One region of the Arthrobacter humicola genome, then DNA from elsewhere that is predicted to be linked to it. Evidence: predicted binding sites of a transcription regulator. Region 1 holds the regulator's gene; the other holds the start of a gene.
What was found. The regulator LexA, encoded in region 1, represses DNA repair genes until DNA is damaged. The targets are predictions, from matches to a motif close to TCGAACANNTGTTCGA.
Positions count from the first base shown of each region.

Region 2: the regulator LexA is predicted to act here: its motif matches at 1,587-1,602, upstream of ABD243_RS17345 (DUF6504 family protein).

Region 1 is NZ_BAAAQB010000010.1:47,844-56,425, reverse strand. Features, by position in the region: gene ABD243_RS04235 (ATP-dependent DNA helicase) at 1-1,374, shown strand, start outside; gene lexA (transcriptional repressor LexA) at 1,456-2,205, opposite strand; gene ABD243_RS04225 (LysM peptidoglycan-binding domain-containing protein) at 2,559-2,948, shown strand; gene ABD243_RS04220 (histidinol-phosphate transaminase) at 3,017-4,135, shown strand; gene hisB (imidazoleglycerol-phosphate dehydratase HisB) at 4,206-4,832, shown strand; gene hisH (imidazole glycerol phosphate synthase subunit HisH) at 4,829-5,560, shown strand; gene ABD243_RS04205 (hypothetical protein) at 5,561-5,719, shown strand; gene priA (bifunctional 1-(5-phosphoribosyl)-5-((5-phosphoribosylamino)methylideneamino)imidazole-4-carboxamide isomerase/phosphoribosylanthranilate isomerase PriA) at 5,768-6,514, shown strand; gene ABD243_RS04195 (SseB family protein) at 6,528-7,454, shown strand; gene ABD243_RS04190 (MFS transporter) at 7,518-8,582, shown strand, end outside.
Region 2 is NZ_BAAAQB010000041.1:142,248-150,829, reverse strand. Features, by position in the region: gene ABD243_RS17350 (DNA polymerase III subunit alpha) at 1-1,170, opposite strand, end outside; gene ABD243_RS17345 (DUF6504 family protein) at 1,167-1,502, opposite strand; gene ABD243_RS17340 (Vgb family protein) at 1,775-3,049, shown strand; gene ABD243_RS17335 (hypothetical protein) at 3,046-3,432, shown strand; gene ABD243_RS17330 (chorismate mutase) at 3,462-3,788, opposite strand; gene ABD243_RS17325 (VOC family protein) at 3,803-4,225, shown strand; gene ABD243_RS17320 (SOS response-associated peptidase) at 4,242-4,991, opposite strand; gene ABD243_RS17315 (mycoredoxin) at 5,127-5,384, shown strand; gene ABD243_RS17310 (S-(hydroxymethyl)mycothiol dehydrogenase) at 5,532-6,617, shown strand; gene ABD243_RS17305 (MBL fold metallo-hydrolase) at 6,614-7,258, shown strand; gene ABD243_RS17300 (DinB family protein) at 7,335-7,835, shown strand; gene ABD243_RS17295 (hypothetical protein) at 7,832-8,101, opposite strand; gene ABD243_RS17290 (hypothetical protein) at 8,134-8,582, opposite strand, start outside.

The DNA.
Region 1 (8,582 bases):
AACGCCGCCGATGCCGACGTCGTGGTCACCAACCATGCCATGCTCGCCGTCAGCGCGTTCGAAGGCCTGGCGGTCCTGCCTGAGTACGGCGTCGTGGTGGTGGACGAGGCCCACGAACTGCAGGACCGCGTCACAGGCGCAGTCTCCGGCCAGCTCTCCGTCGCGATGGTCCACGCCGCTGCCTCCGGGGCCCGGAAGCACACCGGCATCACCGTGGACGCCCTGAACAATGCCGCCTCCCACCTGGAACTCGCCATCGACGGTGTCCCCAGCGGGTTGATGCCCAACGGCCTGAACACCGAGCAGCTGGACTGCATCGACCAGTTGCGCGACGCCTGCCGCGCCGCGCTCTCCGATTCCAAGGGGGACAGCTCCACGACGGCCGACGGCGGTCGCCAGCTCGCCCGGTCCCGCCTCATGGTCATCCTGGAACTCTGCGAACGCCTCCTGGCCGCGCGGGAAAACCGCGAAGTCGTGTGGTTCTCCCGCAATAGCAGCTTCGACCCGGCGCAGGGCTACTCCCAGCCGGACGAGACCGCGCCGGCCTTGATCAATGTGGCTCCGTTGAGCGTCGCGGGGCGGTTGCGTGAAGGACTGTTCGCGGACCACACCGTCATCCTGACATCCGCCACGCTCGCCATCGGGGCGGCGTTCGAGCCGGCCGCCGGAGGCCTCGGCCTGGTCGGCAGCGGCGCCCCGAGCTGGACCGGCGTCGACGTCGGGTCCCCGTTCGACTATCCGAAGCAGGGCATCCTCTATGTCGCCCAGCACCTGCCCAAGCCCGGCCGCGGCACGTCCCCGGAGGCCCTGGACGAACTCGAGAAACTGATCCGTGCCTCCGGCGGGGGCGCCCTGTGCTTGTTTTCCTCCCGGCGGGCGGCGGAGGAGGCCGCCGAGGCGATGCGGCCACGGCTGGGCCTCAGCATCCTGTGTCAGGGGGAGTCGAGCATGACGGCGCTCGTGCGGCAGTTTGCCGACGAGCCGGACACATGTTTGTTCGGCACGATGTCCCTGTGGCAGGGTGTCGACGTTCCCGGGGTGTCCTGCCGCCTGGTGGTCATTGACAGGATTCCGTTCCCGCGGCCGGACGACCCGCTCATGACAGCACGTTCCCGAGCGGTGGCGCAGGCCGGCGGCAACGGCTTCATGTCCGTCTCGGCCACGCACGCCGCAATCCGCCTGGCGCAGGGCGCCGGCCGGCTGATCCGCTCGACCTCGGACAAGGGTGTGGTGGCGGTGCTGGATTCGAGGCTGTCCACGGAGCGCTACGGCGGGTTCCTCCGCGCCGCGCTTCCGCCGTTCTGGCCCACCACGGATCCTTCGATCGCCGTGGCCGCCTTGAAGCGCCTGGCGAAGGACTCCGGAAAGGACTAAAAAGCAGGGGCCGGAGCCGTGGCTCCGGCCCCTGGAAGCCGTTCCGGGGGTGGCTGCCCCGGGAGGCCTGCCACGGGGTGGCTAGAGGGAGCGGAGCACCGAGACGACCTTGCCCATGATCACGGCGTGGTCGCCGAGGATGGGCTCGTACTGGGTGTTTTGCGGCAGCAGCCAGGTGTGGCCGTCGCGCTGGCGGAACGTCTTGACCGTTGCTTCATCATCGAGCAGCGCGGCCACGATGTCGCCGTTCACGGCGTCGCCCTGGCGGCGGACAACCACCCAGTCGCCGTCGCAGATGGCGGCATCGATCATCGAGTCGCCGGCCACCTTGAGCATAAAGAGTTCGCCGTGGCCCACCAGCTGGCGCGGCAGGGGCATGACGTCCTCCACCACCTGGTCGGCGAGGATCGGTCCGCCGGCCGCGATGCGTCCGACGAACGGCACCATTGCCGTGTCGGTGGCGCTGGCGAGTTCCGTCACGGAGAGGCCACCGACGGCCCGGAGGCCGCTGGACTTCTCGACGCCCGAAATGGCCCTCGTACCCTCGTCCAGGGTCAGCGGCATGAGCACTTCCATGGCCCTTGGACGCTTTGGGTCGCGACGCAGGTACCCGAGCTTTTCCAGTTGGGACAGCTGATGGGTCACGCTCGACAGGCTGGCGAGTCCGACGGTGTCGCCGATTTCGCGCATGGACGGCGGGTAGCCGTTGTCACTGACGGAGCGCTGGATCGTTTCCAGGATTTTCTTCTGCCGGACGGTCAGGCTCTTGGGGGCCCGGGCAGGCTGGGCGCTCCGTGAACTGGCCCGGCCGCCGGTGGCTTGTGCTGCCATGTTCGCCAACGCCTTTCCGTTCCACCCGGCCGCCGTGGCTGCTGTCACCGGGAACTTCCGGCCTGAAATGTCAGACCCTCCTGATCAACTACCGATGAACGAGTTCACAAGCTGTTGTTCTTTCCCTCAAAAGTAGGCCAGCGGCAGAGCTTTTTCAAACATTTGTTCTAGCGAGTCTCGACATCGTTCGTTACTAAGTGCTAAAACAGAACTAGCAAAGTTCGAATATGTGTTCGATTCAAGGATTTGCGAGTCGAGTGCATTCTTCGGTTCTATGTTCGAAGGTTCGGCCGGTTGGCGGCGAGTATGTGGAGAACGCCGGCGGCACCGTATGGTCCAGGAGGGCTCAGTTCATGTCAGCAGCAAGCGCGTTTCACAGCACTTTTGATCACAGCATCACGGACCGCGGGGTCACCCGGCGGCCGAAGCAGGCGCCGCTGCGGCTCACCCGGCGCGGACGGTTCGTCTTCTTCGGGATCCCGCTGATCCTGCTGGCAGCGCTCATCTTGTCGTTCAGCGGATTCCTCAACGCTCCGGCCAAGGCGGCGGATTCCGCGGACCAGCTCAATGTGACGCCCACTGTTTCCGTGACAGTCCAGCCGGGGGAGTCCCTCTGGGCCATTGCGGGGACCGTCGCGCCGGAACGCGATCCCCGTGACGTCGTGGCCGATATCGTGCAGCTGAACAACCTTGACGCTGCGCGTGTAATGCCGGGCCAGCAGCTGTTCGTTCCGTCCAAGTAGGTACCGCCGGCGCCCGTCCCGGGCGTCACAGTTTCAGCGCCCGTCCCGCTTCCACTTAAACTGGTCACGTGACTGACCAGCTTGAGCGCCTCAACCGACTGCCCCTCCGAACCAATCTGCGCGGCCTGCGACCGTATGGCGCACCCCAGCTGGACGTCCCCATTCTGCTCAACGTCAACGAGAACACCCATGGTGTCCCGGCCGACGTCCGCGCCGCCATCACCGAGGCTGTCAGCACCGCCGCCGCCGGGCTGAACCGGTACCCGGACCGGGAGTTCACCGAATTGCGGGAAGCCCTCGCCGAGTACCTTGGCCACGGTCTGGGCGCGGAGAACATCTGGGCCGCGAATGGCTCCAACGAAGTCCTTCAGCAAATCCTCCAGGCCTTCGGCGGCCCCGGCCGGACGGCCCTCGGTTTCCCTCCCACATACTCGATGTACCCGCTGCTGGCCGCCGGCACGGACACGGAGTACATCGTCGGCGCCCGCGCGGCGGACTACGGGCTCAGCGCGGAATCGGCTGCCCGCCAGGTCCGGGAACTGGAGCCTAACATTGTCTTCCTGTGCTCCCCGAACAACCCCACCGGTACCGGACTGGGTCTTGATGTCGTCGAGGCCGTCTATGACGCCGGCCAGGCCAGCCAGACCATCGTGATCGTCGACGAGGCGTACCACGAGTTTGCCCACGACGGCACACCCAGCGCTCTGACCCTACTGCCCGGCCGGGAGCGGCTCATCGTCTCGCGCACCATGAGCAAGGCCTTCGCCCTCGCCGGGGCGCGGCTCGGGTACATGGCCGCCGCTCCCGAGGTCACCGACGCCCTGCGGCTGGTCCGTCTGCCGTACCACCTGTCAGCTATCACCCAGGCCACGGCCCTGGCCGCACTGCACCACCGCGTGGCCCTCATGGCCGACGTCGAGGACATCAAGCGCCAGCGCGACCGGATCGTGTCCGAGCTGACCCGCCTGGGCCTCAAGCCGGCGGCTTCCGATTCGAACTACGTGTTCTTCGGCGGACTGGAGAGCCCGCACGACGTCTGGCAGGGCCTGCTGGACGCCGGCGTCCTCATCCGCGACGTCGGCATCCCGGGGCACCTTCGCGTGACCGCGGGCACTGAGACGGAAACCACAGCCTTCCTCGAAGCCCTTGAACGCATCCTGACCAGCCACGCCACGCCGCAGGCCTAGACTTGACGGGGAGCCAGTGCGCCCCGCCAGACTGCCCAGCACCCTGCCTTCTTCCAAAGGACACATCTACATGAGCAACACCGGAGCCACCGCCGCCGAGGGCCGGACCGCACGCATGGAACGGACCACCAGTGAGTCCTCGGTCCTGGTCGAGATCAACCTGGACGGCACCGGGGTCTCGGATATCAGCACGTCGGTCCCGTTCTACGACCACATGCTGACGGCCCTGAGCAAGCACTCGCTGATTGACATGACCGTCAAGGCCACCGGCGACACCCACATCGATGTCCACCACACCGTCGAGGACGTGGCCATCACCTTTGGCGAGGTTCTGCGGACCGCATTGGGCAACAAAGCCGGAATCCGCCGCTTCGGCGAGGCGACCGTGCCCCTGGATGAGGCGCTCGCGCAGGCCGTCGTCGACGTCTCGGGCCGGCCCTACCTTGTGCACGCCGGCGAGCCGGCAGGCCAGGAATACCACCTGATCGGCGGCCACTTCACCGGCTCGCTGACCCGCCACGTGTTCGAGGCGATCACGCTCCACGCCGGGATCTGCCTTCACATGAACGTCACGGCCGGACGCGACCCCCACCACATCGTCGAGGCCCAGTTCAAGGCGTTCGCCCGGGCCCTGCGCGCAGCCGTCGAACCGGACCCCCGGGTCGAGGGCATTCCGTCCACCAAGGGCGCACTGTGACCGGCCCGGTCCTGCGCGACGGGGCCATCATCGACCCGGCCGCCGGAACCAAACCGGTGTCTCCGGAGGGAAAGCCGACCGTCACTGTGCTGGACTACGGTTCCGGCAACGTCCGCTCTGCAGTCCGTGCTCTGGAGCGCGCCGGCGCCGAGGTCATCCTCAGTTCCAAGCCCGAGGACGTCCTCAACGCCGACGGCCTCGTGGTCCCCGGCGTCGGCGCCTTCGAAACCGTCATGCGCGAGCTCAAGTCCGTGGATGCCATCCGCATGATCGGCCGCCGCGTCGCCGGCGGCCGCCCCGTGCTTGCCATCTGCGTGGGGCTCCAGGTGCTGTTCGAGGCAGGCGTCGAGCACGGCACGGAAGCCGAAGGCATGGGTGAGTGGCCCGGCAAGGTCGAGTTGCTGCCCGCCGACGTCGTGCCCCACATGGGCTGGAACACCGTCTCCGTCCCGGAGGGATCCAAGTTGTTCGTCGGCGTCGAGGGTGAGCGCTTCTACTTCGTGCACTCCTACGGGGTCCAGCACTGGGACTTCGACGTCATCCAGCCCCGGATGGCGGCGCCCCTGGTGACCTGGTCCGAACACGGTGCCCCGTTCATTGCGGCCGTGGAGAACGGCCCGCTGTGCGCCACGCAGTTCCACCCGGAGAAGTCCGGCGACGCCGGCGCCCGGCTCCTGCGCAACTGGGTCGACAGCCTGCGCCCCGCGGCACCGGAACAGACCGCCTAGATGTGGTCCCTGGTCCTCATGGGCGTCGCCGGCCTGCTGGTCGGCGGCGCAATCTCCTTCCGCCAGCAGAAAAGTCCGCGCTGGGTGGAGGTCGTGTTCTACATCCTGGCCGGCATGTCGCTGCTGGCCGCCTATCTCCTGACCCTGCCGGCGTCCTGACGACCGTGCCGCGTTCCTGACCCACCATCCCGAGCTGAGGACACCACGATGACCACCGAAACCCCGCTGCCCGTACTCGAGCTTCTGCCCGCCGTCGACGTCGTCAACGGCCAGGCCGTCCGGCTCGTGCAGGGCGAAGCCGGCAGCGAGACGAGCTACGGCACTCCGCTGGAGGCCGCCCTCAACTGGCAGCAGCAGGGGGCCGAGTGGGTGCATCTGGTGGACCTGGACGCCGCATTCGGGCGCGGCTCCAACGCTGAACTGCTGCGCGAGGTCGTGGGGCGGCTGGACATCAAGGTGGAACTCTCCGGCGGCCTGCGCGACGACGAATCCCTCGAAAAGGCGCTCGACCTCGGCGTGGCCCGCGTGAACCTGGGTACCGCGGCACTGGAGAACCCGGAATGGACCTCCCGGGTGATCGAGCGCTTTGGCGATAAGATCGCCGTCGGCCTCGATGTCCGCGGTACCACGCTCGCCGGCCGCGGCTGGACCAAGGAAGGCGGGGACCTCTGGGAGGTGCTCGGCCGCCTCGAAGACGCAGGCTGCGCCCGGTACGTCGTCACCGACGTGACCAAGGACGGCACCCTCCAGGGCCCCAACGTCGAACTCCTGCGCCAGATGGTCGAGAAGACGGGCAAGCCGGTGGTCGCCTCAGGCGGCATTTCCAGCCTTGAGGACCTGCAGGTCCTGCGGTCCCTGGTGCCGCTCGGCGTTGAGGGCGCCATCATCGGCAAGGCCCTCTACAACGGCAACTTCACACTGCCCCAGGCCCTCGACGTCGCCGGCCGCCGCTAAGCGGTCACCGGTCATGACGCACACCCGCGAGCCCGGCGACACCCACGACCCCCACAACGCAGGGCAGCCGGACGCCGGCGCGGCTCCGGTCCGGCATCTGCCCGGACATATCGCGGCTGCCCTCGCCGGCGCCGGCGGCGCCACGGACTCCGCTGGCCAACCCTGGGCGGGCCGCAGCCTGTCCGGGGAAGCCGCGAAGATCCACAATTTCGAGGACGACGACGGCGCTGCCGACGCCGGCTACCTAGCGGCCGTGGCCAACCTCGCCGCCGGCACCGGCGACGAGGCAGCCGTGGTGGCCGCGCTCGCCACCGCCCGGGTCTTCGTGCCCATCCTGGCCCAGCTCGCCGAGGAGGGGGAAGGCGCCGGCGGCCTCCATGCCGACAAGCAGGCCGATATGGCCCTCGTCACGCTCAAAGCGCCGGACGGGCGGACGGCCATGCCGGTCTTCACCTCGGCGGCGTCACTGGAGGCCTGGCATCCGGAGGCCAGGCCTGTGGCGGTCTACGCGGCCCGGGCGGCCCTGTCCGCCGTTGCGGAAGGTGCCGAGCTGCTCGTGCTGGATCCCGGCGCGGACCTGACGTTCGTGGTCCGCAGACCGGCGGTCTGGGCACTGGCCCAGCAGCAAACCTGGACGCCGTCGTATGCCGATCCGGAACTCGCGCGCGCCCTCGGGGACAGCGCGGTTGGCTTTCCGGCGGTCCGCCGTGTTGAAATTCATCCGGGGGGTGGAATTGCCTCGGCTACAGCCGATGGCAGGCGGCTCCCCGGCGGGGGATCCGGCCCGGAACTCCGCGTGGTCCTGTACCTTGAGGACGGACTCGACGCCGCCGGCGTGCAGTCCATCGTCGCCGGCCTCAACAACGACTGGGCCCGGAATGAATTCTTTGCCGAGCGGGTTGACTCAATCGAGGTCAAGCTGCAGCGCGCAGCACCATAGCTGACGGCCCAACGGGGGGACCTCCCGGTGCTGCCGTGGGCAGTACCAGAAGGATGTAGTGTCGTGAATTTCGCGCTTTACCGGGAGCTGCTCGCCGTCCGGCCCATCAGGCGGCTCCTGCTGGTCGGGATGATTGCCCGCATACCGCACTCGGCGGCCGGCGTCCTGCTGACCCTGCACATCGTCCTGACCCTTGGCCAGGGCTACGCGGCCGCCGGCGCGGCGGCCGCCGTCATGACGATCGGAATCGCCGTCGGGGCGCCCTGGCGCGGACGCCGGGTCGACACCGTGGGACTGCGCAAGGCGCTCATCCCGTCCGTCATCTCCGAGACCGTGATCTGGTCCATCGTGCCGCACGTCTCCTACGAGGTCCTGCTGCCGTTGGTCTTCGTCGGCGGCCTGCTCACGCTGCCCATCTTCAGCGTGGTGCGGCAGTCCCTGGGCGTACTGGCCACCGGGGACCAGCGCCGCACCGCCTTCGCCCTCGATGCCATCGCCACCGAGCTGGTCTTCATGATCGGCCCCGCCGTCGGCGCCGTCGTCGCCACCAGCGGGCAGTCGGTCCTGGGCCTGACAATAGTCGGCGTGGCCACGTCCGTCTCCGGACTTTTCCTCATGTGGTTCAATCCGCCCACCCGGAGCGCGGCCCCCGACGCCGGGCTCGAGGCGGAGGAGCTCGAGTGCGCGGAGGCCGCCGTCGTCGCCGCCGCGCCGGCCCACCTCCAGGAGGCCGCGGCCGAACTGGCGCCCCTGGCGGCCGCGGCCGAGGAACGGCGGCAGCGGCGCTCTGGCCTGCGCCACCGGGTCATCCACAATTTCAGTTGGTTCACCGCCGCCGTGGGAGCCGTCTTCGCCGTCGCGGCCGGTGCCGGCATGGTCCTCAGCGGCACCGACGTCGGCATCGTCGCAGCCCTCCAGACCGGCGGGCACGAGGGCGAAATCGGGATCGTCTTCGTCTTCTGGTGCGCGGTCTCGGTAGTGGGCGGCATAGTCTACGGCGCCATGCACCGGCCCGTCTCGCCGATCCTCCTGCTGTTGGGAATGTCAGCGCTGACGGTCCCGATGGCGTTCGCGACCGATACCTGGACCCTCAGCCTGCTCTCGCTGTTGCCGGGGCTGCTGTGCGCG
Region 2 (8,582 bases), on a different contig from region 1:
GGCCGCCCGGACGCCCATGGCCAGGATCATCCGTGAGACTTCGGCGACGGTCAGGAAGTAGGAGGCGAAGCCCAGTGAGTCGATGATCCGGAGCTCGTGTTTCAGCCGGGTCCGCATCTGCTGTTCCCGCTGCCCGGAGATTCCCGGGAAGCGGCGGCCGATGCCGGCCTCACAGCGCAGGGTCAGCTCTGCGAGCGCGTCGCCGGCGATCCCGATCACGGACGCTTCCGGGACCACGGGCTGCTTCCAACCCATGTCGGCCACGGGGTCCATGCGGCAGCGGTCCGCGAGCGCCTCGGTCTGGGCGAGGAGCCGTTTGAGGTCCGCCGTGCCGTACCCGGCGGCGTGGATGATCTCCTTGGCCAGTTCGAGCATCCGGGCCGCCGATTTGAGCCAGCCCTGCCCGTTGGGCTGCAGCAGCGGGGCGGCGGAGAGCTCGGGCAGGGATTTGAGCGTCCGGGCGGAGTCCAGCACGTCGGCGGTGGCCGCGCCGTCCTCGGCGACATACCGCACGGCGTTGCTCAGCACGGCGGGCACCCCGTGTTCCGCGGCGAGTTTGAGCATGCGCACCGCGTGGGCGGTGCTCAGCGGTTCCCCGGGCGGGCTGAGCTGGGAAACGACTTCCGCCGCCAGCGTCCCGGGGGGCATGGCGTCCAGCCAGCGTTTGAACAGGGTGCGCGGCCGCAGGTACCGCCGGCCGCCCATGGCACGGCCGACGTCGGAGTCCGGACCGATCAGCACCGTCAGGACCGGCTGCAGGGTTTCCGGGTCCAGGGTGCGGGAGGCCAGTTCGGCCCGGGTGACGGCCACCGGAACCGCTCCCTGCGCCTTGCCCGTGGTACGGGCATGGGCGTCGGAGATCAGCCGGCACAGCGCCCGGTACCCGGCGCCGTTGTTGTGTCCGTGCGCCAGCACGACGACGCGTCCCCCGAGCTGGGCGCGGAGGTCGCCGTCGTCGTCAAAGACCGCGAGGTCCACCCCGACGATCGCATCCAGCCCGGCGGCCATGCACGCCTTCAGGTGCTTGACGGTTCCGTAGAGCCCGTCACGGTCGGTGCAGGCCAGCGCGGTGGCGCCGTCGGCGGCTGCGGCCGCGGCCAGTTCCTCCGGCCATGAGACGCCGTAGTGGGCGCTGAAGGCGGTGGAGACGTGCAGATGGGTGAAGCTCATGCTGTTTCGGGCTTCCGGTGGGGCTGCAGGGCGTCGTGGATTCGCACGAGCCGCCACCGGCCGCTGCTGACGTGCCGGCTCAGGTCAAGGGTGAGGGTGGGCTCCGCCGCGTCCTCCCCGTCGGCACGCACCTGGACCCGCCAGATCTCGTGGTCCACCAGGCCCGGACCGCTCCCGAGGGGTGCCCGGCTTTCCTCCGTCCACCACTGGCGGCGTTCATACCAGCGGACCGGTTCCGCGCAGACCGTGTAGTGCCGGGCCGCCCAGTCAAGCCGCAGGGGCTGCCCGGAGGGCGTGCAGGCGACATCCACGGACTCGCTGAACATGCCCACGTTGCCTCCCGACCCAGTCCGGGCTGGAGCCGGCCCAGTCCCCGCTTTCACGCCACTGCATTCACGCCACTGCATTCACGATATTCGAACATATCTTCGAATAAAGCCAGTCTACGTCGGAGTGGCGACAAAACCCATTCCTTGCGGCATTGCACCGGATGCATGATGGCACAGTGGACTGCGTCGGCCAGAGCTCACTGGTACCGCAGAGTAGGCTTCTTGAACCGGCATTGCAGCGCCGCGGTGCACGGCACATCTATGGGGGTAGAAAAGTGAAGCATCAAAGCCTGAGGACTGCTGCCGCGGTGGGAGCAGTCCTTTTTCTGGGAGCGGCACCGGCCGCGGCGGCCCCCGCGGAGGTTCTCGACGTCGGCGGGACACCGGTCGGGGTGGTAGTTGGTCCTGACGGCACTGCGTACGTGGGAAATTACGGCGCGGCCGGCGGCATCCGGGTGATACCGCCGGGAGCGCCCCAACCCGCCCGCACCATCAGCACGGGCAACAATGTCTCCGGGATCGCGCTGGCCCCGGACGGCACCCTGTACGTGGCCCAACGAGACAGCGCCACGGGCCAGGACGTGGTGGGCGTCATCCCTACCGGAGCGGCGGCTGTCGCCCGGAGCATTCCGGTGTCGCGCGGGAACCACCTGATCGCCGCCGGACCCGACGGCACGGTCTTCGTTCCGAACCCTGCCGAACGCACCGTATCGATCATCGCGCCCAGGGCATCGACGGTGGACCGCACCGTCACGGTCGGCGCCGGCCCGGTGGAAGTGGCAGTGACGAAGGACGGCACCGCGTTCGTGACGAACCAAGAGGGCGGGACGGTCTCGGTGATCCCGCCCGGGGCGAACACCGTCTCACGGACCATCCAAGTCAGCTCCACCCCCGGAAAGACAGAGAACCCCCACGGGATCGCCGCCGGACCGGACGGGACAATCTATGTCACCAACATCAGTTCCAATCACGTCGCTGTCATCACACCAGGCGCCGACACCGTGGCCTACACCATCTACGTCCCGGGCGGACCCACGGAGGCAGCCGTCGGGCAAGACGGGACGCTCTACGTGGCCAGCGCCCTAAGCCCCGCCCTGTCCGTAATAACGCCGGGCGCCACAGCAACGGGCCCCTCCATCCCAACGGAGAACAACCCCGGCCACCTCGCGGTAGCCCCGGACGGGACCATCATCGTGGCGAGCCCGGGCAACGGCGCCAACAACGGCTCCGTGTCCCGCTACGCACCGGCCTCCGGCAGCCCCCAGCCCCAAGAGACGCAGGCTTCCACCGGGACCCGAGCCGCCGACGGGGCGGCAAGCCCCTGGAACACTCCGGCTGGCATCGCCGGCGCCGCAGCTATCGCCGTCGCCCTATTCATCGTGCTATTCACCGTGGCCGCGGGACGCCGCAGGAAGGCAGCCCTACGCGACCACGTCAATGGGACCGGGGACGGCACCGCCGATCCCCACGCCGCGAACGAGCTGCTCCGCAGACCACCGACAGATCAGGGGTGGACGGACGCAGGTGCAGGTAGCAGGATTGAGCCATGAGCTCCCACAACGCACTCCTGAAGCACGTAAGCATCGCCGCCAAGGATTCAACCTTGGTGGCGACTTTTGATATAGACGGCAATATCCCCGGCCAGGGCGCCTATGTGGTGGGGCTCGTGGCGGCAACCCCGGACCATTCCCATCAGCGAAGAATGGGGATCGAGTTCATGAACGGCGAGGCCGTGTCCTTCTACTGCTTCAGCCATGACGGCACCGAGGAAAATTTCGACCTCAAGGGCGTCGAGCACTCGGGCAACACCATTACCGGCCATTTCCCGCTCACCACGGTGCTGGGGCTGCCGAAGGGTCACCTCATGACGGCGTTCAGCGACGCCGACGGCCGGGACTACCAGTCCAACGTGCCCGTGGAAGAGGCCCTCTAGGCGCGCTGGCCCGGCAGGAAGCAGAAGCCTCAGCTGCCGGCTTTGTACACTTCGAGTTCGAGCGCGGTGAAGGCCTCCACCATGGCGCGGTAGGTCTTCTCGACGATGTCGGGATCGATGTCTTTCTGCTCCGCGACGGCCTTGACGTGTTCGATCACGCGCTCCACGCGGCCCGGCGCCCGAACCTCCGCGCTGTCCGCCTTCAGGGTCCCGGCGATCCGGATCAGCCGCTCCCGGCGGCCGATCAGCGCCACGATCTGCTCATCCACCTCATCCACTGCCACCCGCACAGCTGCGAGCTGTGCCTTGTCGGCCTGGGCATCTTTGTCGTATCCGTGATTTGTGGACATGTTCATGACAGTATCCAAAGATGCAGCCACGAGTCGATTTAATTTCACTGGGTGTCCACAGTGTTGACGCCTCCCGCAGTTTCTATGTGGATGGCCTGGGCTGGCCCGTCCGCCGGGAAGTCCGGGGCGAGGTCCTCTTTATCCAGGCCAATCACGGCCTCATCCTCTCGCTCTGGGACGCGGGTCAGATGCAGGCCGAAGCGGCCACCGATCCGCCAGCCGGCATTCCCTGCATCACGCTGAGCCACAACCTGGGCAGCGCGGCGGAAGTTGACTGGGTGATGGCGGAGGCCGAGTCCGCGGGAGCCACGATCGTCGCGGCGCCGAAGACCCAGTCCTGGGGCGGCTACACCGGGTACTTTGCCGATCCCGACGGCTACCGCTGGGAGGTCGCCTTCAATCCCGGCTGGGAGGTCGACGACGGCGGCACTGTGACACTGTGACCCGAAGACGCTGTGACTAGAACAGGCTGCCCACCGGCTTGATGAGTTCGGCGGAATCATTCTTCACGTTTCCGACCGCGGTGCCGACGGCGTCGATGGTCCAGCCCTCGGCGACATCGTGCGCCCCCGAGCGGACCAGGTCCACCAGGGTGGCGGCGTCCCCGGTGTGCGGGTCCAACCAGGCCTGCATGGTCGCCCGGTCCATCGGCAGCGGGACCCGGTCGTGCAGGGCCGTCAGTTCCGCCAGCATCCCGCCGGCATAGCCTTCGGGCGGCGAGTCGGTAGTCAGGATCGATGTCGAGAGCAGCCAGCGGTGCGGATCGCCGTCGGCCTTGGACGGGTCCTTCCACCATTCGTACAGTCCGGCGAACACCATCGGGCCGCCGTCGCTCGGGTGCACGTAGTACGGCTGCTTGCTGCGGCCCTCACCGGCTTTCCATTCGTAGTAGCCGTCCGCGGGGACGGCGCAGCGCCGGGACCGCACGGCCTTCCGGAACGAGGGCTTCTCCAGCACGCTCTCGCTGCGGGCGTTGATCATCTTCGAGCCGATCCCGGGGTCCTTGGCCCAGGACGGCACCAGCCCCCAGCGCGCAAGGTGCAGCTGCCGCACCGGGTTCCCATCGATGAGCCGTTCGAGCAGAATGGGCACGTCCGCGGTCGGGGCGACGTTCCACGACGGCGGGATCGCGATCTCGTGTTCGAGTTCGGCGTCGAACTCGGCCAGCAGGTCTCCGACGGCCCGGGCCATCACGTAGCGTCCACACATGCCCTCCAGCATGCCACCGCGGACCGTCGTGCGGGAATAGTGTGCTGCGCGGTACGGTTATTGGAAGTGACGTACGACTTCCGTGGGCGCCCGGCCCTCCACGCCGGCCCCAACCACTAGCTTGAGGAGAACTTCGTGGATTTCACCCCCGAAACCGGCACCATCACCATGTTTTCGACCACGTGGTGCGGCTACTGCACCCGGCTGAAGAAGCAGCTGGACGCGCAGGGCATCGGGTACACCGAGATCAACATCGAGGAAGTCGAAGGCACTGCCGATCTCGTGGAGCAGCTCAACGGAGGCAACCGCACCGTCCCCACCGTGCTGTTCCCGGACGGCACCGCCGCGACCAACCCCTCCGCGGCCGAGGTCAAGAGCCGGCTCGCCGCCTAGCCTTTCCTTTATCCAAAAGCAGCACCAAATCACGACGGCGCGGCCCCCACGGGCCGTGCCGTCCCCCGTTGTCCCGGCAGGCTGTGCGGGTAGATTTGCGGGTAAGTTGTGCGGGTAACCCGCGATTCGAGCAGAGGAGCTTATGCCATGGTCCATAAAGTCAAGGGCGCAGTAGTCCGTTCCAAGAATGCCGATGTCACCCTGGAGACGATCCTGGTGCCGGACCCCGGTCCCGGCGAGGCCCTCGTGGACATCCTCACGTGCGGCGTCTGCCACACCGATCTGCACTACAAGCAGGGCGCGATCAACGACGACTTCCCCTTCCTGCTCGGCCACGAGGCCACGGGCGTTGTCAGCGCCGTCGGACCGGACGTCACCGAGGTCGCTCCCGGTGACCGCGTGGTCTTGAACTGGCGTGCCGTGTGCGGCGAGTGCCGGGCCTGCCGCCGCGGTGAGCCCCAGTACTGCTTCAACACCCACAACGCCACCCAGAAGATGACGCTGGAAGACGGCACGGAGCTAAGCACGGCCCTGGGCATCGGCGCCTTCGCCGAGAAGACCCTCGTGGCGGCCGGCCAGTGCACCAAGGTGGATCCCGACGCCGACCCCGCCGCCGTCGGGCTGCTCGGTTGCGGCGTGATGGCAGGGATCGGCGCCGCGATCAACACCGGGAACGTCCAGCGCGGCGATTCGGTCGCCGTGATCGGCTGCGGCGGCGTGGGCGTGGCGGCCATCGCCGGTGCGGCGCTCGCCGGCGCCACCACCGTGATCGCCGTCGACATCGACGCCAAGAAGCTTCAGCGCGCCCGGGAACTCGGCGCCACCCACACGGTGGACTCCTCCGCCGTCGACCCCGTGGAAGCAATCCGCGAACTGACCGGCGGTTTCGGCGCCGATGTGGTGATTGACGCCGTCGGCCGCCCGGAAACGTACAAGCAGGCCTTCTACGCCCGTGACCTCGCCGGCACCGTGGTGCTGGTGGGCGTCCCGAGCCCCGACATGACCCTGGAGCTCCCGCTGCTGGACGTGTTCGGCCGCGGCGGCTCGCTCAAGTCCTCCTGGTACGGCGACTGCCTGCCCTCGCGCGACTTCCCCATGCTCATCAGCCTCTACCGGCAGGGCAAGCTGGACCTGGACGCCTTCGTGACCGAGCGGATCACGATCGACCAGATCGAAGAAGCCTTCGGGAAGATGCACGCCGGCGCGGTGCTGCGCTCGGTGGTGGAGCTGTGAGCGTCCGGATCGACCGGCTGGTCACCTCCGGGACATTCTCGCTCGACGGCGGGACCTGGGACGTTGACAACAACGTGTGGATCGTCGGCGATGACACCGAATGCGTCATCATCGACCCCGCTCACGATCCCGCTGCCGTGACCGCGGCCGTCGCGGGCCGGAAGGTCGCCGCGATCCTGCTCACGCACGGCCACGATGACCACATCCGCGCCGTCGGCGACGTCCGGACGCTCGTGAACGCGCCCGTGTACCTGCACCGGGACGACTGGATGCTGTGGGAGCAGGTGTTCCCCGGCACCGGGCCGGACCACGCGATTGCCGACGGCGACACCTTCGACGTCGCCGGGGCCAGGCTCACGGCACTGCACACGCCCGGCCATTCGCCCGGATCCGTGTGCTTCCTGTTCGAGGGCGAGGGCGCTGTTTCTGAACACACCGTGTTCAGTGGCGACACGCTGTTCCAGGGCGGCCCCGGGGCCACCGGACGGTCCTTCAGCGACTTCCCCACCATCATCGAGTCCATCCGCCACCGGCTCCTGCCGCTCCCGGCGGACACGGTGGTGCGCACCGGCCACGGAGATCCGACGACGATCGGCGCCGAAGCGCCGCACCTTGAGGAATGGATCGCCCGCGGGCACTGACCCCGCACCGGTGCCCCCTGGAAAGGCCCGGTCCGCCACTTCCGGACCGGGCCGTCCCGCCCTAGGATGAGGGCCCATGAGCCCCTTTCCCAGCATGGATCCGGCAACCCTGACCGCGGACCTGCGCACCCAGTTCGATTCGTTCCTCGACGAGCACCGGGCGGCACTGCACAACTGCCTGGACGGGCTCACGGAACAGGAGGCCCGGGCATCGCTGGTCCCCTCGCGGACCACCCTCCTGGGGCTGGTCAAGCACGCCACGTTTGTGGAGAGGGTCTGGTTTGACGAGGCCATCACGTGCCGGACCCGGGCGGAGATCGGGATCCCGGCCACCCCGGACGAATCGTTCATCCTCGAGCCGGGCGACACCATCGCGGGCCTGCAGTCCGCCTACAGCCGTGCCTGCGGGGACTCCCGCCGGGCGGCCGCGCCGCTGGATCTTGACGACCTCGTCCGGGGCAACCGACGGGGTCCGCTGCCCCTGCGGTGGGTCTACCTGCACATGCTCCGGGAACTGGCCCAGCACTGCGGTCACGCGGACATCCTGCGCGAGCAGATCCTCGCCGCCCGGAGCTAGCGCTGGGAGTTCGCGGCGGAGCGGGGCAGTGAGCTAGCCGGACCGATGGCCTCGACGGAGACCAGGATGATGCCGAGGTCCCGGACCTTCATGAGCAGCCCAAACAGGGCCGCCTGGTCGGCGACGAAACCGCTGAGGCTTGTAGTACCGTCGCTATCGTGGGTCAGGGCCAGGTCGCCGAACCAGGCGGACCACTGCTCGTCGAGGTGTCCGTTGACCCGGAGCCGGTAGCCCGTGGGCTCCGGCCGTTCTGGGTGCCAGGTCATGGTGGCCCGGCCTCCGCCGTCGCCCTGCGTGCTCACTTGACGTCAGCCGGGTTGAGCGGCGCCCCGGTGAAATTGAGCTGGTCGGGGCCGGCTGCGGCGCGCTGATCGCGCCACAGCGAGTATCCGAGGCCGATCAGGGCGACACCAGTGGGGACGGCGAACAGCCTTTCGTTGATCTGCGGAAGCAGTGGGATCGCGATGGTTGCGACGGTGCCGCCGGCGAGGACCGCCGCAGCCCAGCGGGCCAGGACGTTGGCGCGGAAGAGTGCGATGCCGAAGAGGAGTCCGCCGGCCAGGTAGGTGAGGCCAGACACCACGCTGAGGGGCTGCATCAGGCCGATGTCGCCGGCCGGGTGCCCGCCGGTGGCTGCGGCGAGAACGTCGTTGACGTAGCCGGGTGCACTGTTGGCGAGGGCCGGAAGGACCACTAAACCAATGACTTCGACGCTCATCATGATGAGATAACCAACGCCGAACACCG